DNA from 2 places in the Streptomyces sp. MUSC 14 genome. Region 1 is predicted to be linked to the other one. Evidence: riboswitches for the same ligand, from Rfam matches in the RefSeq annotation. Region 1 holds a riboswitch; the other holds the start of a gene.
What was found. A riboswitch is a leader RNA that binds a small molecule or an ion and turns the genes downstream of it on or off. The one in region 1 is predicted to bind glycine.

Region 1 (8,767 bases):
CCCGAGGCGCAGGCCGCGGTGGACGCGCTGCCGTTCGGCTCGGCGCTGCTGGTGGTGCGCCGGGGGCCGAACTCGGGCAGCCGCTTCCTGCTGGACGCCGACCTGACCACGGCCGGCCGTCATCCGCAGAGCGACATCTTCCTCGACGACGTGACGGTCTCGCGCCGGCACGTGGAGTTCCGTCGCCAGCCGGACGGCTCGTTCACCGTCGCCGACGTGGGCAGCCTCAACGGCACGTACGTCAACCGCGAGCCGATCGACCAGGTCGCGCTGTCGAACGGTGACGAGGTGCAGATCGGCAAGTACCGGCTGGTGTTCTACGCGAGCCGGAACCAGGGCATCTGACCCGCCCCCGGACCGGGCGTCCGGGGGGACCCCAGGGAAGGTCCATGCTTCAAACACCGAGCGGCGGTGCCGGAAGCGGTACCGCCGCCAGGGACAGTGGGCTGATGAGCATCGGCACGGTGCTGAACGCGCTGCGCGACGAGTTCCCCGAAGTCACCATCTCCAAGATCCGCTTCCTGGAGTCGGAGGGGCTGATCGAGCCGCAGCGGACCCCTTCGGGGTACCGCAAGTTCAGCGCCAGGGACGTCGAGCGCCTGGCGCACGTCCTGCGAATGCAGCGGGACCACTATCTGCCGCTCAAGGTGATCCGCGAGCACTTGGACGCCATGGAGCGCGGTGAGGCCGTCCCGCTGCCCGTCGTGGGGCGCCAGCGCACCTCGGAGGACTTTCGGGAGTGGTCGGCGCTGCCCACGGTCGCCCGCGTCGGCCGCGCCGAGCTGCTGGCGGCGGCGGACATCGACGAGGGCGAGCTGCAGGAGTGGGAGTCGTACGGGCTCATCGCTCCGCTGCCCGACGGGGCCTACGACGCCGAGGCGGTCACCGTGGCCGCGCTGGTGGCCGAACTGGGCCGGTTCGGGATCGAGCCGCGTCATCTGCGGGTGATGAAGGGCGCCGCCGACCGCGAGGCCGGCCTCGTGGACCAGGTGGTGGCACCGCTCAAGCGCCACCGCAACCCGCAGACCAGAGCGCTTGCCGAGGCCCGTACGAAGGAGCTGGCGGCGCTGACGGTGAAGCTGCACGCGGCTCTGGTGAAGAGCGCTCTCGGTGTGAGCCTGCCCTGAGAGCGGCGGGCGAGCCGGGGGTGCGCCGGAGTCCGGATCGGGCACCTGTTCCCGGCCCGACTACCCAAACGTCCCGGGCACGGCCTAGGGTTGCTGTGTGAACGAGCTCGATGTCGTAGGTGTCCGGGTCGAAATGCCCTCCAACCAACCGATCGTGCTCCTGCGCGAAGTGGGGGGCGACCGTTACCTCCCCATCTGGATCGGGCCGGGGGAGGCTACGGCGATCGCCTTCGCCCAGCAGGGCATGGCTCCCGCCCGACCGCTGACGCACGACCTGTTCAAGGACGTGCTGGAGGCCGTCGGCCAGGAGCTGACCGAAGTACGCATCACCGACCTGAGGGAAGGCGTCTTCTACGCGGAGCTGGTCTTCGCCAGCGGGGTCGAGGTCAGCGCCCGTCCTTCCGACGCCATAGCGCTGGCCCTGCGCACCGGGACGCCGATCTACGGCAGCGACACGGTGCTGGACGACGCGGGCATCGCCATCCCGGACGAGCAGGAGGACGAGGTGGAGAAGTTCCGCGAGTTCCTCGACCAGATCTCGCCCGAGGACTTCGGCACCAGCAGCCAGTGATCACGAGCCGTCGGTGAACGCGCCGGCCCGGTGAGCACGGGTTGCGGCGGGCTCGTGCGAGTGGCGGGGCCGGGCATTTGCCACCGGCCAATGAGGGCGTACCAGGGCCCCGCACGAGCGCATTCGGCTAGCCTTTCCCCGCGGTGGGCACGGGAAACCACTCTTAGGGTGATTATCACTCGGCGTGCCGAGTGTGGCGATCGTTGACGCGCCCTTGGTGACTGCCTACCGTCGAGAAGGCAGGTCAAGGACGGAGGTCGGCGTGAGAACGAGCGGCGACGGTACGGCTGGGGGTGCCCCCGGACGCGGGTTCGGGGAGAGCGGTCCGTACCCTCCCCCGAGTTCACAGCTGCGTTCGAACAGGGGGTACCCTCCGTCGAGCAGCGCGGTCGATCCCGCTCCGCAGCGGCCGACGGTGGTACCGGACGGCGGAGGGGCAGCGTCCATGACGTCCGAGCAGATCGGATACCGCGGGCCCACGGCGTGTGCGGCCGCGGGCATCACCTATCGACAGCTCGACTACTGGGCCCGCACCGGCCTGGTCGAGCCGAGCGTGCGGCCCGCCTACGGGTCGGGCACCCAGCGGTTGTACAGCTTCCGGGACGTGGTCGTCCTGAAGATCGTGAAGCGGTTCCTGGACACCGGGGTCTCGCTGCAGAACATCCGCTCGGCCGTCCAGCACCTCAGAGAACGCGGTTTCCGCGATCTGGAGCGGATGACCCTGATGAGCGACGGCGCCACGGTGTACGAGTGCACCTCCCCGGACGAGGTCCACGCCCTGCTCCAGGGCGGCCAGGGCATCTTCGGGATCGCCGTCGGCGTGGTGTGGCGGGACGTGGAAAGCGCGCTCTCCCAGCTGCATGGCGAGCGTATCGACACGGGTGAGACCCTCGTCGGCCACAACCCCGCGGACGAGCTGGCGCGCCGCCGCAACCGGGCGGTCTGACCGTCGTGTCCCTCGCCGTCCGGTAACGGGTGCCCGTCGCCGTCCGGTAGCCGGTGCCCGCCGGAATCCGTCCCGGCGGCGCACGGCGGGCGCCCCGCGCCACGGCATTGTCAGTGCCGTGGTGCAGCATCGGAGATGTGAGACACGCGCCGACCATCCTGCACCTCGACATGGATGCCTTCTACGCCTCGGTGGAGCAGGCAGCCAAGCCGAGCCTGCGCGGGAAGGCGGTCGTGGTGGGCGGGCTCGGGCCACGCGGTGTGGTGGCCACCGCGTCGTACGAGGCGCGGGCCTTCGGGGTGCACTCGGCGATGCCCATGGGCCAGGCCCGCCGACTGGCACCGAACGCCGCGTATCTGGTGCCGCGCTTCGGGGTCTACCGGGCGATCAGCGAGCAGGTGATGGCGCTGCTGCGGGAGCTGTCGCCGCTGGTGGAGCCGCTCAGTCTGGACGAGGCGTTCGTGGATCTGGAGGCCGGCGGGACGGCCGGGGACGAGGCGTCGGCGCGGCTGGCCGGGATCAGGCTGCGCGCGGACATCCTGGCGGTCACGGGGCTGACCGGTTCGGTGGGGCTGGCCGCGTCCAAGATGCTCGCGAAGATCGCCTCCGAGCAGGCCAAGCCGGACGGTCTGGTGGTCATCGAGCCGGGGACCGAGCGGGCGCTGCTCGGGCCGATGCCGGTGCGGACCCTGCCGGGTGTGGGCCCCGCGACCGGGGACCATCTGCGCCGCGCCGGGATCACCACGGTCGAGGAGCTGGCCGAGGCGGGTGAGGACGAGCTGGTCCGGCTGCTCGGCAAGGCGCACGGCCACGCGCTGTACGCGATGGCGCTGGCCCGTGACGACCGGCCCGTGGTGGCCGAGCGCGAGGCGAAGTCGGTGTCGGTCGAGGACACCTATGACGTGGACATCCATGACCGGCTGCGGATCGGGATGGAGGTCCAGCGGCTCGCGGACCGGTGTGTGGGACGGCTGCGGGGGGCCGGGCTGTCGGGGCGGACGATCGTGCTGAAGGTGCGGCGGTACGACTTCTCGACGCTGACCCGTTCGGAGACGCTCAGGGGGCCCACGGACGATCCGGCGGTGGTCCGGGAGGCGGCAGCGCGGCTGCTGGACTCCGTGGACACCACGGGCGGGGTGCGGCTGCTCGGCGTGGGCGTCTCCGGGCTCGCCGACTACACACAGGAGGATCTGTTCGCGCAGGCCATGGACTCGCGGGCGGCGCAGACGCCGGAGGAGGTCGTGACCGAGGCCGTGGTGGAGCCGCCGGAGCCGGTCGCTCCGCAGTGGCGGGCCGGACAGGACGTGCGGCATGCCGAGTACGGGCCCGGGTGGGTACAGGGGAGCGGGCTGGGGCGTGTGACGGTGCGGTTCGAGACACCGCAGTCCCCTCCCGGGCGGGTGCGGACGTTCTCCGTCGACGACCCTGCGCTCGCGGCCGGGGAGCCGCTGCCGCTGGTGCCGGACTTTCAGGGAGAAGAGACCCGACCCCGGTGCGGCCACCCCGCCGATGCCGCTGCCGACGCCTGAAAGGAGCCCTCGTGCGCGCTGCCCTCAGCTCTCCTCCGACCCCGCCAGCTTGCCGAAGTCCCGGTCGGGGAGCGGTGGGGGCAGGGCCGTGTCGAGGCCGTAGTGGTGGTAGAGCTGGAGTTCCTGTTCGGGGGAGAGATGACGGCCTACGCCGAAGTCCGGGGCGTCCTTGATGAGGGCGCGGTCGAAGGGGACGTGGAGGGTGCCCTCGACGAGCTCGCTCGGTTCCAGCGGTACGAACGCGTCGCGGGAGAAGAGGCCGGTGCGTATGGCCGCCCACTCGGGTATGCCGGTCGCGTCGTCCAGGTACACCTCGTCGACGGTGCCGATCTTGGCGCCGCTGCGGTCGAACGCCTTGCGGCCGATCAGGTTGCGCGGATCGATGTCGGTCTGCACGGTCGCTCTCCCTCCACATGTTCGCAACTCATCCGTAAGCACTACGAAAGAGCACATTCGCGGAGGCGGCCACTCGAGGACTCGGGCGTTGACCTCGCTGGTAGTCTGACAACGGCTGCTGAACCCGTGCGGGAGAGTCCTCCGACCACCTCGGAGGCGCCGAAGGAGCAAATCCTCCCCGGAATCTCTCAGGCTCACGTACCGCACGGACGAGGTCACTCTGGAAAGCAGGGCGGTTGTCGACGGCTTCCGCTCTCACCGACGGTGAAAGCCGGGCCCCTCGGGCGCCCGGTGAAGCTCTCAGGTTGAGATGACAGAGGGGGAGGCCGTCGGGGCACCGCACCGTGGTGCCCTTCGAAGGTCGCGTCAGACCAGGAGGCCTCCGCAATGACCGCCCACCGCATGCCGCTTTCGGAGCTCGAAGCGGGTGTTCCCTTCGAGCAGCGCCACATCGGGCCCGACCAGGAGGCGCGGGCCAAGATGCTCGCGCAGGTCGGCTACGGCTCGCTGGACGAGCTGACCGCCGCCGCGGTCCCCGACGTGATCAAGAACGCCGACGCCCTCGACCTGCCGGGCGCCCGCACCGAGGCCGAGGTGCTCGCCGAGCTGCGCGCCCTCGCCGACCGCAACCAGGTGCTCGGTTCGATGATCGGCCTGGGGTACTACGGCACGTTCACCCCGCCGGTCATCCTGCGCAACGTCATGGAGGACCCCGCCTGGTACACGGCCTACACGCCGTACCAGCCGGAGATCTCCCAGGGCCGGCTGGAGGCGCTGCTGAACTTCCAGACCATGGTCGCCGACCTGACCGGTCTGCCCACCTCCGGTGCCTCCCTGCTGGACGAGGGCACGGCGGCCGCCGAGGCCATGGCGCTGTCCCGGCGCATGGGCAAGAACAAGAAGGGTCTGTTCCTGGTCGACGCGGACGCGCTGCCGCAGACCGTCGCCGTCATCGAGACCCGCTCCGAGCCCACCGGCGTCGAGGTCGTCGTCGCCGACCTCAGCGAGGGCATCCCGGCCGACATCGCCGCACGCGAGATCAACGGCGTACTGATCCAGTACCCGGGCGCCTCCGGTGCCGTACGCGACATCAAGCCGGTCATCGACCAGGCGCACGAGCTGGGCGCCCTCGTCACCGTCGCCGCCGACCTGCTCGCGCTGACCCTGCTGACCTCGCCGGGCGAGCTGGGCGCGGACATCGCCGTCGGCACCACCCAGCGCTTCGGCGTGCCGATGGGCTTCGGCGGTCCGCACGCCGGTTACATGGCCGTGCAGGAGAAGTTCGCGCGCAGCCTGCCCGGCCGGCTCGTGGGCGTCTCCGTCGACGCCGACGGCAACAAGGCCTACCGCCTCGCGCTCCAGACCCGTGAGCAGCACATCCGCCGTGAGAAGGCGACCAGCAACATCTGCACCGCACAGGTGCTGCTCGCCGTCATGGCCGGCATGTACGCCGTCCACCACGGCCCGGAGGGGCTGCGGATCATCGCCCGGCGGACGCACCGGTACGCGACGCTCCTCGCCGAGGGCCTGCGGGCCGGAGGTGTCGAGGTCGTCCACGGTGCCTTCTTCGACACCGTCACGGCGCGCGTGCCCGGCAAGGCCGCCGAGGTCGTCGCCGCCGCCCGCGAGAACGGCGTGAACCTGCGCCTGGTCGACGCCGACCACGTCTCCGCGGCCTGCGACGAGACCACCGACCGGGACCGGCTGGGCGTCGTCCTCGCGGCCTTCGGCGTCACGGGCGACATAGCGGCGCTCGACGCGACCGCCGCGGACGCCCTGCCCGAGGCGCTGCTGCGCGGCGACGACTACCTCACGCATCCGGTCTTCCACCAGCACCGCTCGGAGACCGCGATGCTGCGCTACCTGCGCAGGCTCGCCGACCGGGACTACGCCCTCGACCGCGGCATGATCCCGCTGGGCTCCTGCACCATGAAGCTCAACGCGACCACCGAGATGGAGCCGGTCACCTGGCCCGAGTTCGGCGGGCTGCACCCCTTCGCGCCGGCCGAGCAGGCGCAGGGCTTCCTCACCCTCATCCGTGAGCTGGAGGAACGTCTCGCCGAGGTCACCGGCTACGACAAGGTCTCCCTGCAGCCGAACGCCGGTTCCCAGGGCGAGCTGGCCGGTCTGCTCGCCGTACGCGGCTACCACCGTGCCAACGGCGACGAGCAGCGCACCGTCTGTCTGATCCCGTCCTCCGCGCACGGCACCAACGCGGCCAGCGCCGTGATGGCCGGCATGAAGGTCGTCGTCGTCAAGACCGCCGAGGACGGCGAGATCGACGTCGAGGACCTGCGCGCCAAGATCGAGCAGCACCGCGCCGAGCTGGCGGTGCTGATGATCACCTACCCGTCGACGCACGGCGTCTTCGAGGAGCACGTCGCCGACATCTGCGCCCGGGTGCACGAGGCGGGCGGCCAGGTGTACGTCGACGGCGCCAACCTCAACGCGCTGGTCGGCCTCGCCAAGCCGGGCCACTTCGGCGGCGACGTCTCGCACCTGAACCTGCACAAGACGTTCTGCATCCCGCACGGCGGCGGCGGCCCCGGCGTCGGCCCGGTCGGGGTCCGGGCGCACCTGGCGCCGTACCTGCCGAACCACCCGCTGCAGCCGGCCGCGGGCCCGGAGACCGGCGTCGGACCGATCTCGGCCGCCCCCTGGGGCTCCGCGGGCATCCTGCCCATCTCCTGGGCGTACGTCCGCCTGATGGGCGGCGAGGGTCTCAAGCGGGCCACGCAGGTGGCCGTGCTGTCGGCGAACTACGTCGCCAAGCGCCTGGAGCCGCACTACCCCGTGCTCTACACCGGCCCCGGCGGCCTGGTCGCACACGAGTGCATCATCGACCTGCGCCCGCTGACCAAGGCGACCGGCGTCAGCGTGGACGACGTCGCCAAGCGGCTCATCGACTACGGCTTCCACGCGCCCACCATGTCCTTCCCGGTGGCCGGCACGCTCATGATCGAGCCGACCGAGTCCGAGGACCTCGCCGAGCTGGACCGGTTCTGCGACGCGATGATCGCCATCCGCGCGGAGATCGAGAAGGTCGGCGCGGGCGAGTGGCCGGCGGAGGACAACCCGCTGCGGAACGCCCCGCACACCGCCGCCGCGCTCGGCGGCGACTGGGCGCACGCCTACAGCCGCGAGGAGGCCGTCTTCCCGGCCGGTGTCTCGGCGGCCGACAAGTACTGGCCGCCGGTGCGCCGGATCGACCAGGCCTTCGGCGACCGTAACCTGGTCTGCTCCTGCCCGCCGCTGGACGCGTACGAGGACTGACACCCCGCGCCCGCCGGTGTGTCGGCGAGTGGTGACGTCGAGGGCCCCGTCCGGATCTCCGGGCGGGGCCCTCGACGTGTCACTCCGTCGCGAGGGCCACCTCGGTCGCCTTGATCAGGGCGACCACGTCGGAGCCCACGAAGAGGCCGAGTTCCTCGACGGCGTCCTTGGTGATCGCCGCGGTCAGTTCGCCGCCGTCGACGGTGATCCGCACGGTCGCCATGACGGCACCGGTGACGAGGCCGGTGACCGCGCCGGGCAGCTGGTTGCGGATCGACAGGCCCTCGACCCGGCTGGTGGCGAGGGAGACCTCGGTCGATTTCACGAGGGCGCGCACGGGCGAGCCGGGGGCGAGGGCGAGTTCCTCGGCGGCCTCCAGGGTGATCGCCGCCATGAGGTGCTGCCCGCCGCCGAGGCGGAGCTTCACGGTGGCCATCGCCTCGCCCGACTGGACCGCGGTGACGGCGCCGGGCAGCTGATTGCGGATGCTCAGGGTCATGGGCAACCACGGTAGGGCGCACGGTCGCTCAAGCCGGGTATGCGTGGGTCTGCGTCGCTTTGACCGTCGCCCAGACAGCTGCGCCCGGGTGCAGGTCCAGCTCGGCCGCGGCGACCGTGGTGAGGTCGGCCGCGAGCGCGAGCTCGCCGGTCAGGTCGGCGCGGATCTGGTCGCCGTGCGTCTCCAGGCCCTCGACCTCGCAGCGCCACAGGTTCCGGGCGCTGGCCCCGGTCGGCCGGTCCCGGAACAGGGTGACGGCGCTCGGCGGGAACGCCACGAAGACGGGCCCGGACAGCTCCTCGGTGGTCGTGAGCGAGGGCCCGGCGTCGAGCCGTACCGTATGTCCGTCCGCCCGGCCCCGGTAGAGGTTGAGGCCGACGAGCTGCGCGATGTAGTCGGTGCGCGGGTGGCGGGCGATGTCGGCGG
Region 2 (8,767 bases), on a different contig from region 1:
GCGCCAGGTGGGCCGCGACTTCGGCGTCGGTGGGGGCGGTGGAGGAGATCGCCGGGGACACGTTTTAGGCGTCCGTCGTGATCAGGGTGTAGTGGTTCGCGGAGTAGAAAGACGTGTCGTAGCCGTTGTTGACGTACGTCGCCGCGTCACCGTCGAAGAGGACGAACCAGGGCCGGATCGAGGTGTCGGAGGTCCACTTGCCCGCCCGCGGGTCGCCGTTCGCCGCGCCTAGCACGGCGGGGAAGGTCTCGGCCCGCCCGACGTTCCCGGCCGCACGCTCGTCCCCGCCTGTCGCCCCCCCCCGCCGCCCCGCCCGCGCGTCGATACGATGACGGCAACGGCGAGTTGGGAGGCCCGGAGTGGAACCGTTGATGGGCATGGCACTCTCGGCTGTCAGTACGGTCGTCTCGGGCGCCGTCTCCGGGGCGAGCGGGGAAGCGGGCAGACGGCTCTCCGAGCGGCTCTACGACCTGCTGAGCAGGGGCCGGTCCGGCGGCAACCCGGGTCCGACGGCGGGTGGTTCGCCGCAGCCCACCCTCCCCGAGACCGAGTCCCAGCAGACGGCGGCCGCCCGGCAGCTGCTCGAACTCGCCCGCAGGTCACCGGAGTTCGCCCATGAGGTGACGGACTGGGTCCGCGAGGCCGCGTGGCTCTCGCCGCGCACCGTGCCCGCCGTCGCGCACGCTGCCTCGCGACCGCAGATGCTGCCGCCGACGACCGCGGTGTTCACCGACCGCGCGGAGGTGCTCGCCTGGCTGACGGGCCTGCTGGACGAGGAGGAACGGCCGCCCGGCGCGCCCGTCGTCGCCGTTCTGCGGACCTGCGCACCGCCGCCGCACACTACGAGACCAACGAGGACCGCCTCGGTCTGACCCGCGTCCGCACCCGCCTGGCGGAACTGACGGCCTGAGTGTGCGTTCGGCGGACGGCGCGGTGGCGGAGGCCGAGGCTCACGGTGTTCCACGGCCGAGGGGCCGCACCGCGACGCGGTGTGCCGTCCCGCCCGTGCGGACGGTGATCGCGGGTACGGCCCCGGCCAGGTCCCGGGCGCTGGTGAGCCAGGCGTGGAGCGCGGAGGCGTAGGCGGCGGGATCGCACAGGTCGGCCCGGCCGTCGGGGCCCGCGGCGGCGGTCAGCCGTACGAGGTCGCCCGCGCGGGTGCGGACAACGCAGCGGTCCGGTCCGTCGACGTAGGCGACCAGTCCGCAGTACGGGTAACGGCCGAGCGCCTCCGCCGTCCAGGCGGCCGGCGGCCCGAGGCGCGGGTCGTCCTCGGCCGCGTACCGTACGACGATGTCGGCGACGCGCAGCCGGCCGGTCTCCCGGGTCTCCTCGTCGACCACCGTGTGCGCTGAGTCGCAGCGCAGGTCCGGGGCTTCCGACGGGTCGGGCCCGCCGCCGACGACGGAGTACCGGACGACGCCGACCTCCGGCGGATCCGTGCCGATCCCACCCGCGAGCACGCGGACCGGGGCGGTACGACGGGCGGGCAGGTACGGCGGCAGCGGCAGCGGGTCGAGCAGCGCCGGGTGCCCCTCGGGCTCGGGCAGGTCCATGAGGCCGTAGAACAGGCGCCGCAGCAGGGCGGCCGACTCTCCCGGTGCCGAACTGGTCTGCTCCGCGAGCTCCTTGTACCGGGCGGGATCATGTGCGGTGACGGTGTCCTCGATCTGGGCGCGCAGGCTGCCTCGGCGCACCAGGCGCGGAGCCGTACGGCCGAGGGCGGCGACCGGGGAGAGTGGATCGAGGTCCTGCTGGGGGAACGCGCCGAGGGGGACGGGGAGGCCGAGGGACGCGGCGTAGTAGGTGACGCTGGAGTGGTCGCCGAGGACGCAGTCGGCGGCGATCAGGGCCTGGTGCCAGCCGTCGAGGGGGTCGATCGTGTCGAGGCCGGCCCGGCGCGCGTTGTCCAGCCAGGCGCGGACCTGGCCGGGCCCGTGGCCGTACCAGATGTTCGGATGCAGGACCGCGACGGTCCGGTACTCGTCGGCCGGCAGCTCCGCCGAGAGGCGGGACAGCAGCCAGGGCAGCAGATCGTCCGCCGCAGGCTCGGCGGCTCCGCCGAAGAGGGAGCGGGCGGCCCAGGTGGAGCTGACGACGATCAGCCGCTGACCGGGTCCGACGCCCAACGCCCGGCGGTAGTGGGCGCGTTGGGGCAGTGCGGCGAGGATGCGGTCGTAGCAGGGGTCACCGGCGAGGACCGCCGTGGGCGCCGCCTCGGGGCAGGCCGAGTGCAGCCGGTCCAGTTGTCCCGGGTGGGAGAGGACGGTGGCGTCGGCGAGGGGGAGTCCGTCGGTGAGGAGCCAGTCGGGAGACAGCCCGAAGACCGGTGTTGTCCGGTGTTGCGAGCCTCTTGTTGTACCCCACGCCGTGTGACAACACCGCCAACTTGCCCTGCACAGCGGCCAGTTCACCGCCGTAGCTGGCCGACACGGCCAGGTCGAACGGCGTCTCCTTGGCCTGCTCCCAGGGCAGGACCGGCAGCCCCGCCCGCGCCAGCAGCTCGGGTGCCCCGGCCAGGAACGGGGACGAACCCGTGCAGGTGGCGAACATCTGCACGCGCAGGTCGCCGGAGAACAGCGGGAGGGCGTCCAGCAGCCGCGTCGCCGACGTCACGTTGTGCACGACGAACAGGACCCGGCGGCAGCCGACCCGGGTGACCCAGCGCTCCGCGTCCGTGCCCACCGGCACCCGCACCCGTATCCGCGCCGCCCGTCACTCCACCCGCTGCCGCCCCGCCCGTCACGCGGTTCACCTCAGCACTCGATGATGTTCACCGCAAGTCCGCCCCGGGCCGTCTCCTTGTACTTCACGGACATGTCCGCGCCGGTGTCCTTCATGGTCTTGATGACCTTGTCCAGGGACACCTTGTGGGAGCCGTCGCCGCGCATCGCCATCTTCGCGGCCGTGACCGCCTTCACCGCGGCCATGCCGTTGCGCTCGATGCACGGGATCTGGACCAGGCCGCCGACCGGGTCGCAGGTCAGGCCGAGGTTGTGCTCCATGCCGATCTCGGCCGCGTTCTCGACCTGTTCCGGGCTGCCGCCGAGCACCTCCGCCAGCGCGCCCGCGGCCATGGAGCAGGCGGAGCCGACCTCGCCCTGGCAGCCGACCTCGGCGCCGGAGATGGAGGCGTTCTCCTTGAAGAGCATGCCGATCGCGCCGGCGGCGAGCAGGAAGCGGACCACGCCGTCCTCGTCGGCACCGGGCACGAAGTCCATGTAGTAGTGCAGGACGGCCGGGATGATGCCCGCCGCGCCGTTGGTCGGGGCGGTCACGACCCGGCCCCCGGCCGCGTTCTCCTCGTTCACGGCCATCGCGTAGAGCGTGATCCACTCCATCGCGTGCGCCAACGGGTCGCCCTCGGCGCGCAGCTGGCGGGCGGAGACGGCCGCGCGGCGGCGGACCTTGAGGCCGCCGGGCAGGATGCCCTCGCGGGACATGCCGCGCTGGACGCACTCCCGCATCACACGCCATATCTCCAGCAGACCCGCGCGGATCTCGTCCTCGGTGCGCCAGGCGCGCTCGTTCTCCAGCATCAGCGAGGAGATCGACAGGCCCGTCTCCCGCGTCAGGCGCAGCAGCTCGTCGCCGGTGCGGAAGGGGTACTTCAGGACCGTGTCGTCCAGCACGATCCGGTCCGCGCCGACCGCGTCCTCGTCCACGACGAAGCCGCCGCCGACCGAGTAGTAGGTCTTCGACAGGAGCTCCGTGCCCTCGGCGTCGTAGGCCCACATGGTCATGCCGTTGGCGTGGTACGGCAGGGCCTTGCGGCGGTGCAGGACCAGGTCGTCGTCGAAGGAGAACGCGATCTCGTGCTCGCCGAGCAGGTTCAGCCGGCCCGCCGCCCTGATCGCCGTCACCCGGTCGTCGGCCGACTCCACGTCCACCGTGCGCGGCGAGGCGCCCTCCAGGCCGAGCAGCACCGCCTTCGGGGTGCCGTGGCCGTGGCCGGTCGCGCCGAGCGAGCCGTACAGCTCGCAGCGCAGGGCCGCGACCGAGGACAGCAGGTCCTCGTTGCGCAGCCGGCGGGCGAACATGCGCGCCGCGCGCATCGGGCCGACCGTGTGGGAGCTGGACGGGCCGATGCCGATCGAGAACAGGTCGAAGACCGAGATGGCCACGGACGACTCCTCAAGACGGGGTGAAGCGAAAACGGTGGTACAGGGGCGCGGGCACCGCACACGCCGGTACGTCGGTACGTACTCCAGTGTGCGCGGTGCGCCGCAAAAGGCGTCTTACTTGTTCAGACCCGGGTACAGCGGGTGCTTGTCGGCGAGCGCCTTCACGCGTGCCTTCAGGGCCTGCGCGTCGTAGGACGGCTTGAGCGCCTCCGCGATCACGTCGGCGACCTCGGCGAAGTCCTCGGCCGTGAAACCGCGGGTCGCGAGGGCCGGGGTGCCGATCCGCAGGCCCGAGGTGACCATCGGGGGGCGCGGGTCGTTCGGGACGGCGTTGCGGTTGACCGTGATGCCGACCTCGTGGAGCCGGTCCTCGGCCTGCTGGCCGTCCAGCTCGGACGCGCGCAGGTCGACGAGGATCAGGTGCACGTCCGTACCGCCGGAGAGCACGTTCACACCCGCCTCGCGGGCGTCCGCCGCGGTCAGGCGCTCGGCGAGGACGCGGGCACCCTCCACGGTACGGCGCTGGCGCTCCTTGAACTCCGCCGAGGCGGCGACCTTGAAGGAGACCGCCTTGGCCGCGATCACGTGCTCCAGGGGGCCGCCCTGGAAGCCCGGGAAGACCGAGGAGTTCAGCTTCTTCGCGAAGGCCTGCTTGGCGAGGATGATGCCGCCGCGCGGGCCGCCGAGCGTCTTGTGGGTGGTCGAGGTGACCACGTCCGCGTGCTCGACCGGGTTCGGGTGCAGCCCGGCCGCGACCAGACCGGCGAAGTGCGCCATGTCGACCCACAGGTACGCCTCGACCTCGTCGGCGATCCGGCGGAACTCGGCGAAGTCCAGCTGGCGCGGGTACGCCGACCAGCCGGCGATGATCACCTTCGGGCGGTGCTCCTTGGCGAGCCGCTCCAGCTCGGCCATGTCGACCAGGCCGGTCGCCTCGTCCACGTGGTAGGCGACCACGTTGAACTGCTTGCCGGAGAAGTTCAGGCGCATGCCGTGGGTCAGATGGCCGCCGTGCGCAAGGTCCAGGCCGAGGATGGTGTCCCCGGGCTGGGCGAGGGCGAACAGGGCCGCCTGGTTGGCGGAGGCGCCGGAGTGGGGCTGGACGTTGGCGTACTCGGCGCCGAACAGCTCCTTGATCCGGTCGATGGCGATCTGCTCGGCGACGTCGACGTGCTCGCAGCCGCCGTAGTAGCGGCGGCCCGGGTAGCCCTCGGCGTACTTGTTGGTGAGGACCGAGCCCTGGGCCTCCATCACCGCGAGCGGCGCGAAGTTCTCGGAGGCGATCATCTCCAGCGTGGACTGCTGGCGGACGAGCTCCGCGTCGACCGCGGCGGCGATCTCCGGGTCCAGCTCGTGCAGGGACGTGTTCAGGACAGTCATACGGCTACGACTCCTCAGCCGGCGATGAAGGCGGTGTACTCGTCGGCGCTCATCAGGTCCGCCGGCTCGGCCGAGACGCGGACCTTGAAGAGCCAGCCGCCCTCGAAGGGGGCCGAGTTCACCAGCGACGGGTCGTCGACGACGTCCTGGTTGGCCGCGACGACCTCACCGGTGACCGGGGAGTACAGGTCGGAGACCGACTTGGTCGACTCCAGCTCGCCGCAGGAGTCACCCGCGGTCACGGTGTCGCCGACCTCGGGGAGCTGGGCGTAGACCACATCGCCGAGCGCGTTGGCCGCGAACTCGGTGATACCGACCGTCGCGACGCCGTCCTCGGCGGGCGACAGCCACTCGTGCTCCTTGCTGTAGCGCAGCTGCTGGGGGTTGCTCATGGCCTGAATTCTCCTGTACGCGCGGGAGTGCTGGTGAAGGGGGACAGCTGGATCTGCTGCCGGGCAGGGGGAATGTGCGCAGGGTCACGTCAGGTGGACGCTCTGCGCCCAGTCTCTACTTCTGGCGCTTGTAGAACGGCAGCGCCACGACCTCGTACGGCTCGTGGCTGCCTCGGACGTCCACGCCGACGCCCTCGGTGCCGGGCGCCGCGTGAGCCGCGTCGACGTAGGCCATGGCGATCGGCTTGCCCAGGGTGGGGGAGGGGGCGCCGGAGGTGACCTCGCCGATCACCCGGCCGCCGGCGACGACGGCGTACCCGGCGCGCGGGACGCGGCGGCCCTCGGCGACCAGCCCGACGAGCACCCGCGGAGGCTCGGAGGCGGCGCGTTCGGCGGCCTGCGTGAGCGCCTCGCGCCCGACGAAGTCGCCGTCCTTCTCGAACTTGACCACGCGGCCGAGACCGGCGTCGAAGGGGGTGAGCGAGGTGCTCAGCTCATGCCCGTACAGCGGCATGCCCGCCTCCAGGCGCAGGGTGTCGCGGCAGGACAGGCCGCACGGCACCAGGCCGACGCCCTCGCCGGCCCGGGTCAGCGCCTGCCACAGCTCCACGGCGTGCTCGGGCTTCACGAACAGCTCGAAGCCGTCCTCGCCGGTGTAGCCGGTGCGGGCGATCAGGGCGGGGACACCGGCGACCGTGCCGGGCAGGCCGGCGTAGTACTTCAGGCCGTCCAGGTCGGCGTCGGTGAGGGACTTCAGGATGCCGGGGGACTCCGGGCCCTGGACGGCGATCAGCGCGTAGGCGTCCCGGTCGTCGCGGACCTCGGCGTCGAAGCCGGCGGCGCGCTCGGCGAGGGCGTCCAGCACCACCTGGGCGTTGGAGGCGTTGGCCACGACCATGTACTCGGTCTCGGCGAGCCGGTAGACGATCAGATCGTCCAGGATGCCGCCGTCGGCCCGGCAGATCATGGTGTAGCGGGCGCGGCCGACGCCGACGGAGGCGATGTTGCCGACCAGCGCGAAGTTCAGCAGGTCGGCGGCCTCGGTGCCGGTCACCGTGATCTCGCCCATGTGGGAGAGGTCGAACAGGCCGGCCCGGGTCCGCACCGCGACGTGCTCGTCGCGCTCGGAGCCGTAGCGCAGGGGCATGTCCCAGCCGGCGAAGTCGGTCATCGTCGCACCGAGCGAGCGATGCACGGCATCGAGCGCGGTGTGACGGAGTTCAGTGCTGCTCATCGGTCGGTCGTCTCCCAGGACACACAGGACGGGCGAGGAACGTTCCTCCCCATCTGTCATCGGAACCTGAGAGGTTCGCCAGGACCGCCACGGGGACGATCACGGCTTGCACCTTGGGTGGAGCCACTGTCGCAGCGGCCCGCTTTTCAGATGTGCCTCGCCCGCGCGGTAACGGGGCCTGAGAGATTCAAGGGAGGGACTTGCTCCTTCGGCGCCCCAACGCAGCTGCTGGGGACTCTCCCGCGCGGATTCAAGCGGCCGGTATGCAGTTGGCGGCCACATCATTGCACGCCGAGCGGGCTTTTGTAACCGGCCTGTGGCAGCACGCGGACCGTACCGCCGACCTCGGTCCATTACCTTCCCTTTACGTTTCGCGGGCAGAGCTGTCACTGAACCGACAGGGGAGGACCGACACGGTGAACAGGACCCCGGTGTACGCCACCGTCACCAGCGGCGTCGCGGTGCCGAAGCAGCGCCGCGCCCCGGCCCCGGTCGTCCGGGACCTGCGCGACCGGGCCGGCCGCAGCCCGCGCGCCCTGCTCTTCCACGGCGGCGACCTGGTGGTGATCACGGGACTGCCCGGCAGCGGCAAGTCCACGCTGATGCGCCGCGCGGTCCCCGGCCACCGCATCGACTCCCAGGACACCCGCGACCGCTGGGCCGCCCGCGTGCCCGGCCTCCTTCCCTACCCGCTCTACCGCCCCCTGGTCCGCCTCGCCCACTACGCGGCCCTGCGCCGCGCCCTGCGCACCGGCGAGGGCGTCGTCGTGCACGACTGCGGCACCCAGAGCTGGGTGCGCGGCTGGCTCGCCCGCGAGGCCCGCCGCCGCGGCGGCACCCTGCACCTGCTCCTGCTCGACGTCGCTCCCGGCACGGCCCGAGAGGGCCAGCGTGAGCGCAGCCGGGGCGTCTCCCGCTACGCCTTCACCCGCCACCGCCGTACGACGGCCCGGCTGCTCGACGCCGTCGAGCGGGGCGCGCTGCCGGCGGGCGTCGGCTCGGCGACCCTGCTGGACCGCCCCGCGGCGGACGCCCTGGGCCGGATCGTGTTCACCGGATGAGCGTGGCCGGGCGAGCGGGCCGGAGGGAAGACGATCGTGTGCCCACGGTGAGGGCACTGTCACGGCAACCCGCTAGCCTTCATGGTCACAGCAGTGGTTCCCAGCAGGCGGTAGGCAGATGGACTTCCCGGCGGACATTCCCGCGGACTTCCCGGCACAGGCGCACCCCCACCCGCACGGCGGTTGGCCCGGCAACGAACTGGAGGAGGTGCTCGCGGCCTCCCTCGGCGTCCCCACCGCGGCCGGCCGGATCGTCGAGGTCCTCGGCCGCAGCTTCCTGTGGATCCCGCTGCCCAACGGCGGCGGGCCGGGCAGCGGTCCGCTGGACCTGCCCACGCTGGAGATCGACGGCCAGGCCTACGTGCCCGTCTTCAGCTCGGAGGAGCAGCTGCGCCAGGCGGTCGGCTCCCACATGGGGTACACCATCGCCCCGGCCGTCGAGTTCGCCCGCGGCCTGCCCGCGCAGGTCGGCCTCGCGGTGAACCCGGACGCGCTGGTCGGCATCCCGCTCCCGCCGGCCGCCGTGGCCGAGCTGTGCCGCACCGGCCGCACCCCCCTCGACGGTCCGGGCACCGG

Region 2: it holds a riboswitch for glycine, as region 1 does, so the genes downstream of both, gcvT (glycine cleavage system aminomethyltransferase GcvT) here and gcvP (aminomethyl-transferring glycine dehydrogenase) in region 1, are expected to answer to the same signal.

The regions. Positions count from the first base shown of each region.
Region 1 covers NZ_MLYN01000089.1:120,926-129,692, reverse strand. Annotated here, with positions in the region: gene BIV25_RS48625 (FHA domain-containing protein) at 1-345, shown strand, start outside; gene BIV25_RS42865 (MerR family transcriptional regulator) at 390-1,127, shown strand; gene BIV25_RS42860 (bifunctional nuclease family protein) at 1,225-1,698, shown strand; gene BIV25_RS42855 (MerR family transcriptional regulator) at 1,961-2,644, shown strand; partial or broken gene BIV25_RS42850 (DNA polymerase IV) at 2,782-4,276, shown strand; gene BIV25_RS42845 (PRC-barrel domain-containing protein) at 4,198-4,569, opposite strand; glycine riboswitch at 4,689-4,783, shown strand; gene gcvP (aminomethyl-transferring glycine dehydrogenase) at 4,957-7,842, shown strand; gene BIV25_RS42835 (molybdopterin-binding protein) at 7,922-8,341, opposite strand; gene BIV25_RS42830 (ABC transporter ATP-binding protein) at 8,370-8,767, opposite strand, start outside.
Region 2 covers NZ_MLYN01000008.1:166,167-174,933, reverse strand. Annotated here, with positions in the region: gene BIV25_RS52360 (hypothetical protein) at 65-235, opposite strand; gene BIV25_RS04370 (hypothetical protein) at 378-872, shown strand; gene BIV25_RS04365 (hypothetical protein) at 951-2,129, opposite strand; gene BIV25_RS54205 (hypothetical protein) at 2,188-2,685, opposite strand; gene BIV25_RS04360 (L-serine ammonia-lyase) at 2,757-4,124, opposite strand; gene glyA (serine hydroxymethyltransferase) at 4,239-5,504, opposite strand; gene gcvH (glycine cleavage system protein GcvH) at 5,519-5,896, opposite strand; gene gcvT (glycine cleavage system aminomethyltransferase GcvT) at 6,012-7,130, opposite strand; glycine riboswitch at 7,287-7,383, opposite strand; gene BIV25_RS04340 (AAA family ATPase) at 7,547-8,191, shown strand; gene BIV25_RS04335 (enhanced serine sensitivity protein SseB) at 8,310-8,767, shown strand, end outside.